4 regions of the Bradyrhizobium sp. SZCCHNR3119 genome follow, and region 3 is predicted to be linked to each of the others. Evidence: predicted binding sites of a transcription regulator. Region 3 holds the regulator's gene; each other region holds the start of a gene.

Region 1 (4,646 bases), on a different contig from region 3:
TCTCGCGCCAGGTGGGGGCGGGGGCATCGGCCTCGTGCGAGCCGTTATCGGCGCTGATGTCGGATGCGGCGTCGGGTGCGGTCATGGAAGGCGTGTAGCAGATTTAGTCGCCTCCACCAAAACACTCGTCGTCGCCCGGCTTGACCGGGCGCCCCCGTATTCCAGAGGCAGTAATTATAGAGCTCCGGCAATTTGCGGATAGAGGTCAATCCAGTTCGGGTTTTCTCTTTCGATCAGAGAAGTTTCCAATCGTGTGGCCACTTCTTCAGTCGTTTTTCGCGCCGGATCGCTGGTTCAACCTGATCGAAGACTTCGAAATAAACGAGGCGAGCAACGTCGTATCGCTTAGTGAAGCCGTCGGCCACTTTCATCCCATGTTCCGCAACCCGCCGCATCAGATCGTTGGTGACACCAATATACAGTGTGCCGCCGATACGGTTTGCGAGAATGTAAACGTAGAAGCTGCGTGCGCCCATCTACGGTCTCTGGGATACTGGATCGCCCGGTCAAGCCGGGCGATGACGACTTTTGCTGAGTAGGCTTCGTCCCCCAAATGCAGCAAGCCAACTCACTCTCCCGCCTGCATCCGGCCTGAGAGAGGGAACAAGTCCGGCGCCGCGGCCGGGGTGATCCGCGGGGAATCGACTGATGCGTCGGGCTTGCTGAAATCGAGCTCCTCGATGCGGCCGGCGCGCTTCTCGATCTTGTCGGCGGAGATCAGGATCTGCCTGACATCCTCGTTCACGTCACCGAAATGCTTCTGCAGCTTGAGCACGCGCTCGCGCAGACGACCGAGATCGTCGCCGAGGTGCATGACCTCGTTGCGGATCTGGTCGGCGGCGTCGCGGATGCGCGCGTCCTTCATGATCTGCTGCATTACCTGGATCGCGAGCATCAGCAGCGACGGCGATACCAGCACGATTCGGGCGCGATAGGCCTTCTGGATCACGTCGTCGAAGCCGTCATGGATCTCCGCATAGACCGATTCCGAGGGGACGAACATCAGCGCGGTGTCCTGGGTCTCGCCGGTGATCAGGTATTTCTCGGCGATGTCGTTGACGTGCTTGAGCACGTCGGCACGCAGCCGCTGGCAGGCGAATCGCTTCTCCTCGTCGCTGCGCGCATCATGCAGTGCGGTGACGGCTTCCAGCGGAAATTTCGCATCGATGCACAGCGGACGCTGATCGGGCAGGAATACGACGCAGTCCGGCCGTTTCCCGCTGGTCAGCGTGTATTGGAATGCGTAGCTGCCTTTCGGCAGTCCATCCTGGACGATCGCCTCCATTCGCGCCTGGCCGAAGGCGCCGCGCGCCTGCTTGTTGGCGAGCACGTCGCGCAAGGTCGTGACCTGTGTTGTCAGCTCGGTCAGGTCCTTGTGCGCGTTGTCGATGATGCCGAGCCGCTCGTGCAGCACGCGCAAGGAATCCATCGTGTGGCGCGTCGTCTGCTCCATCGACTGGCCGACGCGATGCGTCACCGAATCCAGCCGCTCGTTGACGGCGCGCGCGAGCTCCGCCTGGCGGCCGGCGAGCACCTGCGTCATCGCATCGACGCGGCCGGAGGCCTCGTTCTGAACCCGCAGCATTTCGGACAGGCGCAGCTCCAGCTCGTCGGCGCGCATGGCCTGCATCATTGCAAGCGCTGCGCCGCGCCGCCCGGACCGGGCCACCGCCACCGTGATGGCAACAAGGAGCAACAGCACTAGCGCGCCGAAGCCGAGCAGTGCGTCAGAGGCCCGGACCGGCAGATCGCCGATCGCGAAGACGACAGGGTTCACGGAGGTCATCGGACCCCTATACCAGATTCCTGAGTAAATAGGAACAAAATAAGAACATTTATGGTTAACCGCGGGTTAAAACTCTTGGTTAACGAGGTTCTAAAAAACACGGTTCGCGATGACTTAAGCGTCGGCGGTTCAGATTGACCGCGTGCCGTCCGGCGCTTAAATCGCCCGCCATGGCCTTACGAGAAATCATCATCCTGCCCGACAAGCAGTTGCGGCTGGTGTCCAAACCTGTCGAAAAGCTGACGCCGGAGATCCGGCAGCTGGTCGACGACATGTTCCAGACCATGTACGACGCGCCCGGGATCGGGCTCGCCGCGATCCAGGTCGCGCAACCCTTGCGCCTCATCACCATGGATCTGTCCAAGCGGGACGAGAATGGCGAGGGCAATCCGGAGCCGCGCGTCTTCATCAACCCGGAGATATTGTCCAGGTCGGACGAAATGTCCGTCTATCAGGAGGGCTGTCTGTCGATCCCCGAATATTACGAGGAGGTCGAGCGGCCCGCGAAGGTGCGGGTCCGTTTCACCGATCTGGACGGCAAGGTGCATGAGGAGGACGCCGAGGGCCTCTATGCCACCTGCATCCAGCATGAGATCGACCACCTCAACGGGGTGCTCTTCATCGACTATTTGTCGAAACTGAAGCGCGACCGCGTCATGAAGAAGTTCGCCAAAGCCGCCAAGCGCGCGGCGGAATGATCGACGTCTCTCTCCGTCATGGCCGGGCAAAAGCGCGAAGCGCGTCTTAGCACGACAAGCCAAGCGACCCCGGCCATCCACGCTGCGGCCTTGAACGACCAAAGACGTGGATGCCCGCGACAAGTGCGGGCGTGACGAGCGCAGGGAGGCTGACCTCGCAAGACGAGATTGCGCCAATGCCCCTTCGCCTGATCTTCATGGGTACGCCGGATTTCGCCGTGCCGACCTTGCGCGAGCTCGCCGCCGACGGCCACGAGATCGCGGCCGTCTATACCCGCGCACCGAAGCCCGGCGGCCGCCGCGGGCTTGCGCTGCAGCCGACACCGGTGGAGCAGGAGGCGCGGCGGCTCGGGATTCCCGTGTTCACGCCGAAGACGCTGAAGACCGAGGCGGCGCTCGCTGAGTTTCGCGCCCACAATGCCGACGCGGCCGTGGTCGTGGCCTATGGCATGATCCTCCCCCAGGCCATCCTCGATGCGCCACGGCTCGGCTGCTACAATCTGCATGCCTCGCTGCTGCCGCGCTGGCGTGGCGCCGCGCCGATCAATCGCGCCATCATGGCAGGCGACGCCGAGAGCGGCGTCATGGTAATGAAGATGGATGCCGGCCTCGACACCGGCGATATCGCGATGGGTGAACGCATTGCGATATCGGATGCGATGACCGCGTCCGATCTGCACGATCAGCTCGCCGCGATCGGCGCCGGTCTGATGGTGCGTGCGATGGCAGCGCTGGCGCATGGCGACCTCACATTGACGAAGCAGCCGGCGGACGGCGTCACTTACGCGGCCAAGATCGACAAGGCGGAAGCGCGGATCGACTGGAACAAGCCGGCGCACGCGGTGCTGCGCCACATCCATGGGCTGTCGCCATTTCCGGGCGCCTGGAGCGAGGTCGAGGTGGACGGCGAAGCGGTTCGCGTCAAGATTCTCCGCTGCGAGCTTGCCTCCGGTTCCGGCGCGGTTCATGCCGATCCTGGCGCGGTGCTCGACGATCACCTGACGATCGCCTGCGGTGAGGGCGCGATCCGCATCATCGAGCTGCAGCGCGCCGGCAAGGCGCCGATGCAGGCTGCGGATTTCCTGCGCGGCACGCCATTGAAGCGCGGTGCCCGCTTTTCCTGAGGCTGTCATACCCCGCGGAAGCGGGGTATCCAGTACGCCGAGACGTCCATTGTCGAACCGAGTGCCGGTGGATACTGGATCGCCCGCCTGCGCGGGCGACGACGGCAACAACAGAACCATATGCCCCGCTACAAGCTCACCATCGAATATGACGGCGCACCGTTCTGCGGCTGGCAGCTGCAGGCGAGCCTGCCCTCCGTGCAGGGCGCGCTGGAGGCGGCGGCGCAGGCGACCTGCGGCGTCGCCACCCGCGTCCACGGCTCGGGACGGACGGATGCCGGCGTTCATGCGACGGGACAGGTCGCGCATTGCGACATCGAAAAGGACTTCCGTCCGGATCGCCTGCGCGATGCGCTGAATGCCCATCTGCGTCCCAACCCGATCGCGGTGCTCTCTGCGGAGATCGTGCCCGACACCTTCGAAGCGCGCTTCTCGGCGCGCAAGCGTCACTACCGCTATCGCATCATGAACCGGCGCGCCAACCTGGCACTTGATGCGGGGCGGGTCTGGCGCGTGCCGCAGCGGCTCGATTCGGACGCGATGCATGAAGCTGCGCAGCGGCTGATCGGCAAGCACGATTTCACCACCTTCCGCGACACCGAGTGCCAGGCCAAGTCGCCCGAGAAGACGCTGGATCAGCTCGACGTCATCAGAGACGGCGATGCCGTGACGGTGCTCACCTCCGCGCGCTCGTTCCTGCACAGCCAGGTGCGCTCGATGGTGGGCTCACTGGTATGGGTCGGGCAGGGGCGGTGGAGTGCGGATGATCTCTCCGCCGCGCTCGCCGCGCGCAGCCGCGCCGCCTGCGGCGTTGTCGCCCCGCCCGAGGGCTTGTATCTGGTGAAGGTGGAGTATTGAGGTAATCCTCACCGGCGGCGCCGAACAGATCGCGCGCGTCGGCTGCAAATGCTTTTCCTTATTGGCTTGCGGTTCTGCATTGCAGGGCCGAGTTTCTTAACTTCAAATTGAAGTCCTCGCAGCTATCCGGGGAGCCTTGGCTCCTCTTCGGCGAGGTCGATCGTGCGCATTCGTCAAGTC
Region 2 (4,646 bases), on a different contig from region 3:
CTGCACCAGCGCCATGCGCACTGCCGGATAGCTGCGCGCGATCAGAAGCTCGGTCAATGGCTCACCAATGGCCTTGCGGCTTGCGACCGCGATCAGATGCGGCTGGTTGCCGGTCTTGATGAAGTCCGCGAGGTCACGCTCCGACAGCACCGCGGCCTTCGCCAACATCGGCGCCGCAACACGCACCTCCGGATGGCTCGCCAGCAGGCGCGCGGTGGCGTAGGGCGCGCGCTCGACCGAGGCCAAAGCGGCGCTTAACTCGGCCAGCGCTTCGACGCCGACCTGCGGCAACAGCCGGGCAAAGATCTGATCGTACAGATCGAGTTGCTCGGCTGCGTGCGGCCGTGGCCCGGACAGAAGCAGCGCGGTCGTCTTGCGCAAGATTTCGATCGACAGATCGGACATCGTCCTGCTCTCAGGAGCGGCCTGTCGTGCCGCCGGGAGCACCGGATGCCTTTGAGTCATGGTTCGTTTACCTCTTGCGTCGCGAGGATGTCAGCCCGACCGGCAGCGCCGGCACGACCCTGCCAGAGCATGCAAGCGTCCGCCTAAAGCCACGTTAAGGGATCAGGCGGCCGAGACTGCGTCGGCACCGACCTCGCTGCCTTGACTGCACGTCAACCATGCGATCGCGTCGCTATCCACCATCGGGCGACCGTAGAGCCAGCCCTGCCCGTAGATGCATCCGAGCGTCCGCAGCAGTCGCGCCTCTTCCTCCGTCTCCACTCCCTCGGCGATGATCCTGTGCCCGAGCGGCAAGGCGACCGCGGTAATTGCCGTGATCAGTTGTTGGTTTCGGCAGCTCGTCGTGAGGCCATGGACGAATGAGCGATCAATCTTGATGGTATCGAGCTCAAGGGCCACCAGGTTGGAGATCGAGGAGTGACCGACGCCGAAATCATCGATTGCCAGACCAAATCCGTATGCGTGGATCAGCTCCAGCTCCTGCGCGCAACGCTTCGGATCGAACATCGCCTCCTCGGTGATTTCGATCTCGATTCGCCGCGGGTCGATGCCGTATCGCTGCGCTGCGTCGTTGAGGATTGTCGCAGGCGAATGGATCGAAAACTCGCGCGGCGAGACGTTGATCGCGACTTTGGCGTTTGGCGCGTGACTCGCGTCGAGCGCCCGCACGAATGCGCAGGCCCGTTCGGCGACGAAGCTCGTGAGCTTGTCCGACAAGCGTAGCCGAACGGCAGCACGCACAATCTCCGGCGGCGGGATCATGCCGACCCGCGGGTGCCGCCAGCGGAGCAGGGCTTCAAAGCCGATCACCTCGCGCGTCGCCATCACGACCTGCGGCTGGAATTCGAGGTGGAGCTCACCGCGTGCCAGGGCCTGCGGCAGTTCGAGATCGAGGCAACGCTGCAGCGCCAGCTCAATCTGCATCTGCGCGTCGAACACGCGTATGCAGGCGCGCCCATCCTCTTTGGCCCGATAGAGCGCCGCATCGGCTCGGGCGCAGAGCACCTCGACATCGATATCGCCGTCGAGGTGCGCGGCGATGCCGATCGAGCAGCTGATGGACTGTGGCTGGCCTGCGATTGCCAATGGCTGCAGCAAGCCTTCGCTGAGCCGTTCGGCGAAGGCGATGGCGCGCTCCTCGACATCACGGCCCTGGAACACCACGATAAACTCATCGCCGCCCAGCCGTACCGGCAGGTCATCTGCCTCGCAGCTGGACCGGAGCACGTCGGCTACCGCCGCGAGGACGCGATCCCCGGCTTCATGGCCGCGCGTGTCGTTGATCGTCTTGAAGTTGTCGATGTCGAACAGCAGGAACGCGACGCCCCGCCCAGCGGAGCACGCCGCGTCGGCGACGTCGCGGAAGTGACTCCGGTTGGCAAGCCCGGTCAGCGCATCGGTGCGCACGAGGCGTTCCAGCGCGCGGTTGGAATGCAGCACCTCGCTGTTGGCTTCCGCAAGCGAGGAGGCAAGGTCCGTGGCTTCGAATGCGGTGACTTGGCTGGCGATGAAGCCGCGCTCTCCGACGCGGGCAGCCCGGAACAGCATCAAGGTCAGGAAGAGGACGTCGAGCGCGATGATGTAGCTGACGCCGCTCCCGGACATCAGCATCCTCGACAGCGTGGCCCCCATGAGCGGCGCGCCAAACGCAATCGCCGGCGGCGAATAGGCGAGACTCTGGATGATTGCGCCGGTCGTCGTCCCGGCCATGATGAAGACAACGCAGTATATCGTCTGCGTGGCGAGGAAAGCCCCGAAGCAGAGCGGCACGACCGACCATAGCAGCCCGCTCAGGAACGCCGCGACGGTCAGGGACCGCAGCACCCGCTGCGGATCGGTTTCCAGCATTCCCGAGGATTTCATCCTCAGAATCCACCAGGCCCGGACCAGTGCAAAGGCGACCGCGGCGGCGAGCCAGGAGGAGATGATCGTCCCTCCATGCTCGAGATAGATCAGCAGCGCGAGCGAGACCGCGATCGCAACGTTCGAGAGCAAAGTCAGGGCGATATTTTGCAGCAGGCTCGTCGCCTGCGCTCTCGCAAGTGCCGCCGGCCTCAGCTCGCTATCCTTGATCTGCATGCTTGGCACTGGCGGCCTTCAATGGTCGAATTGACGGAACGACGTGGTGATTGTGGCCCGGAGGATCCGCTCGCGCGGAACGAGCATCCAGAGTGGGGCCTAAGGCGACGTTAATTCGCTCCGGCGGATGTCCTTGATTGCCGCGCAGCGGCGCCTCCTCGTGTTCATGTATTGTTCTTGCGGCTACTGGCGTCTTCAGTTACCTTCCACCCGTTGGGGAGGGCGGCATGGTCCAGCGCGTCACTACCGTTGCCTTTGAAGGGATCGAAGCCCGCGCAGTGGACGTGCAGGTCCAGGTTGCGCCGGGGTTGCCGGCCTTTGCCATCGTCGGCCTGCCGGACAAGGCGGTCTCGGAAGCGCGCGAGCGGGTGCGCTCGGCGCTGATCGCGTCGGGTCTTGCGCTGCCGGCCCGGCGGATCACCGTGAACCTGGCGCCAGCCGACCTGCCCAAGGAAGGTAGCCATTACGACCTGCCGATCGCGCTCGGCCTGATGGCCGCGATCGGCGCCATCCCGCCGGATGCGCTGAGCGGCTTCACCGTGCTGGGCGAACTCGGCCTCGACGGCTCGATTGCGCCTGTCGCCGGCGTGCTGCCGGCCGCGATCGGTGCCAATGCCCGCGAGGAAGGCCTGATCTGTCCGGCTGCGTGCGGGGCCGAAGCGGCCTGGGCCAGCCCCGATATCCAGATCATTGCGGCAAGCTCGCTGATCCAGATCGCCAACCATTTCAAGGGCACGCAGGTGCTGTCGCGGCCGCAGCCGAAGATCCACGAGGCGCCGTCGAGCGCGCTCGACCTGCGCGACATCAAAGGCCAGGAGAGCGCCAAGCGGGCGCTCGAGATCGCCGCGGCAGGCGGCCATCATCTGCTGATGATCGGTGCGCCCGGCGCCGGCAAGTCGATGCTGGCGGCGCGGTTGCCATCGATCCTGCCGCCGCTGTCACCGGCCGAGCTCCTTGAAGTCTCGATGATCGCCTCGGTGGCCGGCGAGATCGAGGGCGGCGCGCTGACCTCGCGACGGCCGTTCCGCAGCCCGCATCATTCGGCCAGCATGGCGGCACTGACCGGCGGCGGCCTGCGCGCCAAGCCCGGCGAGATTTCTCTCGCCCATCAGGGCGTGCTGTTCCTGGACGAGCTGCCGGAGTTCGATCCGCGCGTGCTCGACTCGCTGCGTCAGCCGCTGGAGAATGGCGAGGTCTCGATCTCGCGCGCCAACCATCGCGTGACCTATCCTGCCCGCTTCATGCTGGTCGCAGCGATGAATCCCTGCCGCTGCGGCAACGCCTTCGAGCCCGGCTATGCCTGCAAGCGCAACCGGATCGAGCGTTGCACCGCGGACTATCAGATGCGCATCTCCGGTCCGCTGATGGACCGCATCGACCTGCGCATCGAAGTGCCCGCGGTGACCGCAGCCGATCTGATCCTGCCGCCAGCCGCCGAGGGCTCGAAGGAGGTCGCTGCGCGCGTCGCAACGGCGCGCGGCATCCAGCTTGCGCGTTACGCGGCAGCCGGCCTGCCGCAAGTCCGCACCAATGCCGAGGCGCCGGCTGCCGTGCTGGACGAGATCGCAAAGCCCGATGCGCAAGGCCAGAAGCTGCTGCGCGAAGCTGCGGAGACCATGCGGCTGTCGGCACGCGGCTATCATCGGGTGCTGCGCGTCGCCCGGACGCTCGCCGATCTCGACCATGCCGACAAGATCGGGCGGCTGCATCTGGCCGAAGCCTTGTCCTATCGCGCGCTCGCGGACGAAGCGCGGCACGCGGCCTGAGCCGCTCCTCCGTCAACAGGACGGTAACCAGTTCCCTTTACACTCCGCCAACCATAACAGCCGGTGTTGTCGGCTCGGGATTGGCGGGTATGTGATGTTGCGTTTCAAAGTGCTGGTGATGATCACCCTCGCGGTGACGGCGGCGGTCGTCGGCAAGATCGAATTATCCTCCGCGGCTCGCCCCTGCATCGTCGTCGGCGCCGACGCCGTCGAGATCGGCTCTACGCCATTTCATGCCGACCTCCACGTCGACTTCACCGATGACCCTGCGCTTGCCACGGTTCGTGTCGCCCTGACGGACAGCCCTGAGACCGCCGATCTCGTCATCGTCGACGA
Region 3 (4,646 bases):
TGGCCATGCTGCTGCTGGCCTCGCTGATCGCGGGGCTCGCGACCACGCCTTATGCCGCGTTTCATTTTCATCGCGTGACACCCTACGGCGTGCTCGCCAATCTCGCGGCGATGCCGGTGGTCTCCGCTCTGGTCATGCCGGCCGGATTGCTGGGACTGCTCGCGGCGCCGCTCGGGCTCGACGGTCCGTTCTGGTCGCTGATGGGATGGGGCATCGACTGGATGATCGCGGTGACGCGCTGGGTGGCAAACCTGCCCGGCGCGGTCGGTCGCATCCATGCGTTCGGCATCGGTCCCGTGATCGCCGCAAGTCTTGGCCTCATCCTGATGGGTCTGCTGCGCACGCCGCTGCGTTGGAGCGGCGCGGGTCTGCTTGCGGCTTCGATTCTCTGGGCGCTGATGACGCCGCAGCCGGACATGCTGATCTCCGCCGATGGCCGCAACGTCGCGGTGCGCGGCCGCGAGGGCCGGCTGCATCTCATCCGGACGGGTAAGGACGCCTTCCTTGCTCAGGAATGGCTCGCCGCCGATGCCGATGCGCGAACGCCGGCCGATAGCTCGCTCGGCGACGGCGTGTCCTGCGATGACGCCGGCTGCGTGGTGCCGCTTGCCGATGGCCGCTTCGTCTCGCTCGCGCTGCGCGCCGAGGCCCTGGAGGACGATTGCGCGCGGGCCGCACTGGTCGTGACAGTCAGGCAAGCGCCGCCCGATTGCACGGCCTTAGTGGTAGATCGCGACCGGCTGCAGCATCAGGGTGGACTGGCCCTCACGCGGCGCGGCGACGGCTTTGCGGTCGAGGCCGTCCGGCCCAACGGCACGCAGCGGCCGTGGTGGCCGGCTGCTCCCGATGCGGGCGATTTCCAGGCAACGCTGGCGCCGCGCTCGCCGGCGCCAAGATCCCAGGACGCGACGCCGCCGGAGGCGGAGCAGGGGGCGGTGGATTAGCAATCCGGCAGTTCGAACGTGCCGAGATGATATTCGGATGCGTCGTCGTCCTCGTCGCCATCCGACGGGCTTCGCGATGGCGGTGGAAGCTCCACCAGGGTGAACAGCGCATCGGGATGTTGCTGCCAGACCGCGATATCGTCGGCCGTCACGGTCAGCCATCCGAACGTGAATATGTAACGACCGGGCTCAGTGATGCGCCCGGCCTTTTGCCAATTGATCTTGTTGACCACGGGCCATTCTCCCCCCGGCGAACCATAACTTCCGCCGAGGGCCGAATGTTCCCATTTGTCTTCGCATCCGTTGCGCTTCTCAGTTCAGGTGATCGAGATCCGCCGCACCGGCGTCGTTTCGCTGCTGCTCGAAGCCTCGGTGCCCAGCGGCCTGCGCTCGGCCGGCTGCTTGGTCGCGGGCAATTGCAGCACGGTGACGCGTTGTCCCTCGCAGAGCTGGGTCACCAGCACATGCCGACCATCTGCGAACTCGATCGCATCATGGTGGCGATCGGGCACATGCTTCTCGATCGTGTTGAACTTGGCCACGCGGTCGCGGATCGTGCGGGTCCAGATCCAGCGGCTGTCGTAGCGAACGTCGTCGGCAAACGCCAATTCCGTCCCGGGCAGCATACACACGGCGACATTCGGCTCGCTCTCGGAGGCGAAGCCGCGGGTCGAGGTTCCGCGGAACGTCGTCGAGATCAGCGTTTCCCCGACTTTCGCCGGGCGGGACGCAACAGCATGCAGGCTATAGTCACACATCGGATCGCTCCTCGTTCGAGATAGCAACCCACGCTCCCCCCGGACAGGCGCAGGCCTCTATCAGAGTGGACATCAGGAACGATGTTAGCGCGTGCTTGACGGCAATTCTGCGCTGATCTGCACCCCGTACGGCGCTTCGCGATCACAAGCGTTTGAGCGTGTTGCATCGCGATCGAAGTGCAATCATCATCAGCGCCGTCGGAAGAGACCTCCAACGCGTCAGATCAAATTGCGCGCGATCCAGTTCGCGCGCGTGACGATCAGTACTTGCGGTACAGCCCGATCAGCTTGCCCTGGATCTTGACGCGGTTGGGCGGCAGGATGCGGACTTCATAAGCGGTGTTGGCCGGCTCCAGTGCGATCGAGGCGCCGCGCCGGCGGAAACGTTTCAAGGTGGCTTCCTCATCGTCGATCAGCGCGACGACGATGTCGCCGGTGTCGGCGGAGTCGTTGCGCTGGATCAGCGCCATGTCGCCATCGAGGATGCCGGCATCGACCATCGAGTCGCCGCGGACTTCCAGCGCATAATGCTCGCCGGAGCCGAGCATGTCGGCCGGGACGCTGATGGTGTGGCTGCGCGTCTGCAGCGCCTCGATCGGCGTGCCCGCAGCGATGCGGCCCATCACCGGGACGGCGACGGGACGATCGCCCTCGTCGATCGCCGGCGTGCTGGTGCGCACCTTGCCGAGATTACCTTCGATGACAGACGGCGTGAAGCCACGCCGGTTGTTCGCCGCCTGGGACAGTTCGGGCAGCTTGATCACCTCGATGGCGCGCGCGCGATTGGGCAGGCGGCGGATGAAGCCGCGCTCTTCCAGCGCGGTGATCAGACGATGGATGCCCGACTTCGAGCGCAGATCGAGTGCGTCCTTCATCTCATCGAAGGAGGGCGGCACGCCAGCTTCCCTCAGACGTTCGTTGATGAACCGCAGAAGTTCGTACTGTTTGCGCGTCAGCATCTCGACCAGATCCCCAGGTTGATGTGTCGTTCTCGCCCGAGACGTTCTTGTTCAAGACGCTCTCGTTCAAGACGTTCTCGTTTGAAGCGTTCTCGTTCGAAACGTCCTCAGTTCGCGGCGCCCGCAACATCTTCGAAACAAATCATGAACGGACACTATCTGTTCGATATGTGTTCTGCAATCATTAATTTGCAATGAAGGTGGTGCGCAAGATGCCTGCTCGATGCCCGCAAAATAGCTGCGAGATCCCTGGCGGTATATTTGGCAGCTGCACCCTGTTTAGTCTGGCAGCCTCAGAATCTCGCAGACGGAGCCGGCACTTGCCGCGGGCGCAAAAGCCGGGCGGATCACCAGGGCCTGCGATAGCGCGAGGTTGCCGAGCAGCGAGGAATCCTGATGCGTCACCGGCGTTGCGACCAGCGCGCCGTCGGCGCGCACCTCGAGCCGCGCGCGCAGATAGTCCTCGCGGACGTCGTTGGCGGCGAGGTCGCGGCCGAGCAGCGCAGTCTCGCGGGCAGGGTGGATTTGAGCCAAGCCCACGAGCTTCCGAATCAGCGGCACCAGAAACAACAGGCTGCAGACATAGGAGGAGACGGGATTGCCGGGCAGGCCGATCACGCGCATCTGGCCCAACCGTCCATGCATCATCGGTTTGCCCGGGCGCATCGCGATCTTCCAGAACGCCATGTCCACGCCCTCGGCGTCCAGCGCCTGCTTGACCAGATCATGATCGCCGACCGAGGCGCCGCCGGTCGTGATCAGGATGTCGGCTTTCGCCTCGCGCGCGCGGCGGATGCCTGCGACCGTCGAGTCCAGCGTGTCGGCGGCGATGCCGAGGTCGATGGGATCTGCACCCTCGGCGCGCGCCAGGGCGCGCAGCGCGTAGCCGTTGGAATAGACGATCTGGCCGGGACCGGGATTCGACCCCGGCATCACCAGCTCGTCGCCGGTGGCAAGCAGCGCTACCTTGGGGCGGCGGTGCACCGGGAGCTCGGGATAGTTCATGCTGGCGGCGAGCGACAGGTCGCGATCGCTCAGGCGTCGGCCGGCTTTGAGCAGCACGTCGCCTTCGTGGAAATCCGCGCCGGCCGGGCGAATATGCCGGCCCTTCCTGGCCGCTTCGGTGATGGTGACGTGGTCGCCATCCGCGATCGTGTCCTCCTGGATCACGATGGCGTCGGCGCCGTCGGGAACGACGCCGCCGGTGAAGATGCGCGCGGCCTCGCCGGGCCCGAGCGTGCGATCGAACGGCCGGCCGGCCGCGATCTCGCCGATGACCTTGAGCGTGGCGCGGGCGCGGTCGGCATCCGCGGCGCGGACCGCATAGCCGTCCATCGCCGACATCGGCTGCGGCGGCTGGGTCCGCAGCGCCGCGACGTCCCGCGCCAGCACCCGGTGATAGGCCTGGTCCAGCGCGACCTTTTCCTCCGGCAGCGGCGCGGCGCCGTCGAGCACCAAGGCCAAGGCATCAGAGACCGGCATCAGGGCCATGAAGAGTTCCTTCCGAACAGGCCGGCGCAGCGCCGACCGATTCCGCCTTCTAATCGAAGCTTCGATGCAAGGCCAAGCGCTTCGGCGGCAGGGCCGTCAGGACAGTCGATCGGTGGCCGCCCAGATACGCCGCTGCTTCGCCCTCCAGGTATCGTCAGACGTTGTCTGCAGATGCTCACTCACAGTCGCGCGAGAAACTCCGTGAGCAGGACGGTCACCTCGGCTGGCCGCTCCAGGCTCGGCAGGTGCGCCGTGCCGGTCAATTCGCGTCCCGATCCGTTCGGCATCGTCGCTGCCATCAGGCGGCTTCGCTCTTGAATATGAGGGAAATCAAGGTCGCCCCAGATCACGAGCGAGGGCGAGGAGATTTCGCCGAGGCACGGGAAGGCGGGCGTCGCATCGAGGTTCGCACCGATCGGCGGCGACCGCAGCGCAATGGCATTCTTGTCGATGAACAGCCGGCGCAGCTCACCGGCAACGCGGCCTTCGGCTTG
Region 4 (4,646 bases), on a different contig from region 3:
GCCCTTCTTGTCCGGTTCAACCTCGAAGCTGATCCGCTGTCCTTCAGTCAGATCCTTCAATCCGGCGCGCTCGACCGCGGTGATATGCACGAACACGTCGCGCCCGCCATCATCCGGTTTGATGAAGCCGTAGCCGCGTTCACCATTGAAGAACTTGACCGTACCCGTCATTGGCATCGGGAAACTCCTCCCCCCGCATTGCTTCCTCCACTGCGCGACATGCGCAGCGTCCGACCGGGCATCACTGAATCGGAAAGCGTGGCCACCTTTACGAGCCGACATTGTGCATGTGTCGGGTCGCTCGGATTCTTGTTGGGCCTTGATCACCCCGCCGCAACCATTCGCGGAAGCGGAACGTAAAGCCAGTCTCAATCAGTTATTTTACTACGGTTCCTCGGCAATTGCCTATGGATTTTCGACTAATTGCCGGCCCCGGCTTTGGGGAACTCGAGCCGGAAGCGCGCGGCCCCGCCCTGGCCGAGCGGCTTCTCCAACTCATGCAGGATGACCTTAAGCTCGTCATGCAACGTCCAGGGCGGGTTCACGACCAGGAGGCCGGTAGTGGCCAGCCCCTCTCCGGCGACCTGCGGCGCCACGCTGAACTCGACACGTAACAACTTACCGGGCGGTTTTGCCGCCGCCGCCAGCCCCGCCACGTGCTGCACCAACTCGTCGGTCGCACGGCGGCTCTTTGCTGGATACCAGAGCAAATAGATACCAGTCGGCCACTTGGCGAATGCGATTGCGAAGCGCTCGCCCAACCGCTCGAATTCATCCTTCGCCTCGAAGGGGGGATCGATCAGCACGAGGCCGCGCCGTTCGTTTGGCGGCACGAAAGCCGGCAGCGCCACCCAGCCATCGAGATCGACGACGCGGGCCTGGGTATCGCGCCGCAGCACGTCGATCAGATGCTTGCGCGGGACAGGTGCGAGCTCGCAGGCCGTCATCCGGTCCTGCGGCCGCAGGAGGGCGCGCGCGATCAAGGGCGAACCGGGATAGGCGGCGAGTTCGGCCTTGGGATTGAAGGCCCGGACGATGTCGAGATAGGGCGCCACCAGAGCAAGCGCCTGATCGCAGAACCGCGCCTGCATGATGCGGGCAATTCCGGTCCGCCATTCGCCGCTGCGGCTGGCCTCCTCGCCCGTGAGGTCGTAGAGACCCGCGCCGGCATGGGTGTCGATCACGCGGAACGCGGCCGGCTTCTCCTGCAGATAGATCAGGATGCGCGTGAGCACGATGTGCTTGATGACGTCGGCGAAGCCGCCGGCATGAAAGGCGTGACGGTAGTTCATCGCTGTGAGTTACGACGTCTTGCGACGAAAGTAACCCTGCATCATCACGGAAACAGCGCTCATCAGCGATGGCGCCGTTCCAGGGATTACGCCTTGAACGAGATCGCGGGCCTCAGCCGCCGCGGATTGGCGGCATCGTGACTTCGTCGCGGCGGCAGGCCTGGCGATCGATCTCATCGCAGGAGCGGAACTGCAGCTCCTTCGAGAGGCAGATCCTGACCTCGCTGAGCCGGGTGCGGTTGCAGGTCACGGCGACGGCGGAATTGGTGAGGTTGGGATTGGCCTTGACGAAGGCCTCCTCGACCGCGGCCGGCGTCACCGTCTTGGGCTCGGACAAGTCGAGGAATTCCGGCGGAATCTTGATCACCGCCCGAGCCTTGCGGATGGTCTCGAAATAGGCCTTGGCCGGCAGTCCGGAGCAGGTGCCGTGCTTGTCCCACTCGTTGTAGATCAGCCCCGGCGCCGGCATCAGGTCGAGCATCGAGACCATGATGTTGCGCGGCAGCCGCGGCGACGGCTGCTCGCAATACTCCGGATAGCCGTTCTCATATTGCGGCCAGAGCCCGTGGACCACGAAAGAGTAGGGACGGCCGCTGCACTGCTGGGACCGTCCGCCATTGCCGCGCTCCTCGACGTCCGCGCAGAACGAGGGCGACCAGGACAAGGACAGCACGTAAAAATCGAATGCGCCCGGTGCGTTCTGGCGGCGGTCTTGCGCCTGGGCTGGCGAGAGCTGGGCCGACCACAGGGTGATCCCGCTGAGCGCGAGAGCGGCGAGGATCTGAATTGTCCGCAGTCCGCGGCCGGAGTAGGTGGGCAGGCGATCAGACAACCGATCCAACATGGCGAGCTCCCAGGAACATGGCGAGAACTCTACCAGGAGGCGAAAGAACAATTCAAGAACAAAATTGGAGCCGCGCGCCGGCGAAAGCCTGCGACGCGTCTCGTCCAGTCCCGTTCAGTCGGTGGGAGTCTTAGGGCTTCGCCGCGCGGCAGGCGGGGTTGAAGGCCCAGTTGCGGTCGAGGCCGACCACGCAGAATTCGACACCCTCGCCGTAACCGGCAAAGCCGGCATCCTCGATCAGCGAGAAATTGACGGTGCGCGCCTTGCCGTCGCTGATCATCGCGGTGCCGGTGCAGTAGCGTCGCGGAATATTGTCGGACTGCCAGGGCCGGAAAGCGATTTCGTGGATGTTTGAAAAGCCCGTGATGGTCAACGAGGAATTCCAGAACGTGCTTTCCTTGTCCCGGAAGTCGCTGGCGACTCTGGACAGGGCCGATTCGCAGGGGGACAGGCGGCCATCATATTTCGGACCCGACAGCCAGAAGTTCAGCTCGAGCGGGTTGGCAGCTTGCGCTGGGGCAACAGCCGTGACAACGCCGAGCACCGCGCCGCAGACAGCGCCAATGGTCTTGAACGAGATGCTGAGGTCGCGCATAGGCCATCCGCAAAGCTGGAGAGAAGAATGGAACGTGCCGTGCCGGCCTGATGAGGTCAAGTGCAACGCGGCAACACTCCACGACAAGTCGGGGACTCCGCGCGCGGTGTTCTTTTCTTGCGCGGACAGCCCATTTAGGATGGGAGCTAACCGATGGAGATTGCAATGCTGATGACGAAGCCCAGTTTTTTCGACGTCGTTTCCAAGGCCGTCGGGCTGATGGCCGTGGGCGTCGCGCTGGCTGCAGGCCCGGCTCGGGCCGACTGGGTGCCGGCATTCAAGGGTAATGACACCGGCGGCATCATCGCCTATTCGCTCGCCCAGACCACCGATGCCAGGCAGTTGGCGGTCGACCACTGCGCGTCCTACGGCAAGGTGGTCAAGTTCCTGGCGGTGGACGCCCGGTATGGCGGCTATTTGTCGTTCTCGTGCCGTTGGGTGCCGTACGACTCGGCGCAGCGTCCGTTGCGCACGCTGTACTGAGCCGGTCTGGAATCACCCGGGAAGCTGAGGCGAATATGATCCGCGGACAGGTCGGCGCGAAGCTGTTGGGATGCAGCGTGCTGCTCGCGGCATCCCTCAGCAACGCATTCGCCGCCGAGCTGCCGACCCGCAAGCCGGGGCTTTGGGAAATGAAGATGGTCAGGACGGGCTCGCAGATGCCCGACATGACCATGCAGCACTGCACCGACGAGACCACCGACAAGGACCTCAACAACATGGTCTCGCCGATGGCCAAGCAGATCTGCTCCAAGCAGGACGTGCAGAAGACGCCGACCGGCTATGTCGTCGATTCGGTATGCAGCATGCGCGGCGTGAACACCGCCTCACATGCCGAGATCACCGGCGACTTCAACTCGGCCTACACGGTGAAGACGACCTCACACAGCGAGGGCGTGAGCAATGTCGTGCGCGACACCAGCCTGGCCAAGGTCCTGCGCGACACCACGATGACGATCGAGGCGAAGTGGTTGGGGGCCTGCAAGCCGGGTCAGAAGCCCGGTGACATCGTGATGCCAGGCGGTGGCTTCAAGCTGAACGTCAAAGACATGGACAAGCTGAAGGCATTGATTCCCGGCGCCAAGCAGTAGGCGGGATTCGAGCGCAGGCACAGGGGCATCACTGAGGCCCCGGCGACACCCGAGCGTCCGATTCCTACACTCCGCGAGCCTGTCGCTTGGCTGCCATGCTTTTGCAGCCTTCACACCGGAATGCGCACCGTCGCGCGCAGGCCGCCCGCCGGGCTCTCGCCCAGCATGATGTCGCCGCCATGGGAGCGGGCGATGTCGCGGGCGATCGCAAGCCCGAGACCGGTGCCGCCCTCGTCCTGATTGCGCGCATGATCGAGCCGCAGGAACGGCTTGAACACCTCCTCGCGCATCGCCTGCGGAATGCCCGGGCCGTCATCATCGACGGTGATCGTGAGGTAGCGGTGATCGCGATGGCCTGAGATCGCGATCGTGTCGGCATAGCGCGCCGCGTTGGACACGAGATTGCCGAGACAGCGCTTCAACGCCTGCGGTTTCACCGTGACGACCGGCAGGCCCCGGAATGCGACCGAGGCCGTGTGGCCGTTGCGCTCGGCATCGCTGCGCAACTCCTCCAGCGCGTTCGAGATGTCGGTCGGTTGCGCCACCTCGCCGCCGTCGCCGCGAGCGAAGGCGAGATAGTCTTCCAGCATGCCGGACATCTCGTCGATGTCCTTGCGCATCGCATCGATCTCGGGGCCGTCGCCGAGCAAGGCGAGCTCGAGCTTGAAGCGGGTGAGGATGGTGCGCAGGTCGTGGCTCACGCCGGCGAGCATCGCCGTGCGCTGGTCCATGGTGCGCTCGATCCGGGCCTTCATTTCCAGGAAGGCGTGCGCCGCCCGCCGCACCTCGCGCGCGCCGCGCGGCCGGAAGTTCGGGGCTTCGCG

Evidence for each region. Region 3 encodes LexA, which represses DNA repair genes until DNA is damaged. Its sites were predicted from a motif close to TGTTCNNNNTGTGTTCNG; they were not measured.
Region 1: the regulator LexA is predicted to act here: its motif matches at 1,817-1,834, upstream of QX034_RS14695 (DNA recombination protein RmuC).
Region 2: the regulator LexA is predicted to act here: its motif matches at 2,706-2,723, upstream of QX034_RS12750 (YifB family Mg chelatase-like AAA ATPase).
Region 4: the regulator LexA is predicted to act here: its motif matches at 2,180-2,197, upstream of QX034_RS06090 (ribonuclease T2).

The regions. Positions count from the first base shown of each region.
Region 1 is NZ_JAUEUV010000001.1:3,157,489-3,162,134, forward strand. Features, by position in the region: gene QX034_RS14685 (AmpG family muropeptide MFS transporter) at 1-85, opposite strand, end outside; gene QX034_RS14690 (GIY-YIG nuclease family protein) at 234-476, opposite strand; gene QX034_RS14695 (DNA recombination protein RmuC) at 569-1,777, opposite strand; gene def (peptide deformylase) at 1,957-2,484, shown strand; gene fmt (methionyl-tRNA formyltransferase) at 2,661-3,608, shown strand; gene truA (tRNA pseudouridine(38-40) synthase TruA) at 3,729-4,466, shown strand; gene QX034_RS14715 (methyl-accepting chemotaxis protein) at 4,629-4,646, shown strand, end outside.
Region 2 is NZ_JAUEUV010000001.1:2,735,687-2,740,332, reverse strand. Features, by position in the region: gene QX034_RS12760 (DUF2336 domain-containing protein) at 1-405, opposite strand, end outside; gene QX034_RS12755 (putative bifunctional diguanylate cyclase/phosphodiesterase) at 568-2,544, opposite strand; gene QX034_RS12750 (YifB family Mg chelatase-like AAA ATPase) at 2,772-4,310, shown strand; gene QX034_RS12745 (hypothetical protein) at 4,405-4,646, shown strand, end outside.
Region 3 is NZ_JAUEUV010000002.1:998,800-1,003,445, reverse strand. Features, by position in the region: gene QX034_RS31985 (ComEC/Rec2 family competence protein) at 1-944, shown strand, start outside; gene QX034_RS31980 (hypothetical protein) at 941-1,177, opposite strand; gene QX034_RS31975 (hypothetical protein) at 1,262-1,702, opposite strand; gene lexA (transcriptional repressor LexA) at 1,963-2,661, opposite strand; gene glp (gephyrin-like molybdotransferase Glp) at 2,941-4,152, opposite strand; gene QX034_RS31960 (alpha/beta hydrolase) at 4,332-4,646, opposite strand, start outside.
Region 4 is NZ_JAUEUV010000001.1:1,255,081-1,259,726, reverse strand. Features, by position in the region: gene QX034_RS06100 (cold-shock protein) at 1-177, opposite strand, end outside; gene QX034_RS06095 (23S rRNA (adenine(2030)-N(6))-methyltransferase RlmJ) at 420-1,292, opposite strand; gene QX034_RS06090 (ribonuclease T2) at 1,405-2,136, opposite strand; gene QX034_RS06085 (hypothetical protein) at 2,267-2,731, opposite strand; gene QX034_RS06080 (hypothetical protein) at 2,897-3,214, shown strand; gene QX034_RS06075 (DUF3617 domain-containing protein) at 3,250-3,822, shown strand; gene QX034_RS06070 (ATP-binding protein) at 3,933-4,646, opposite strand, start outside.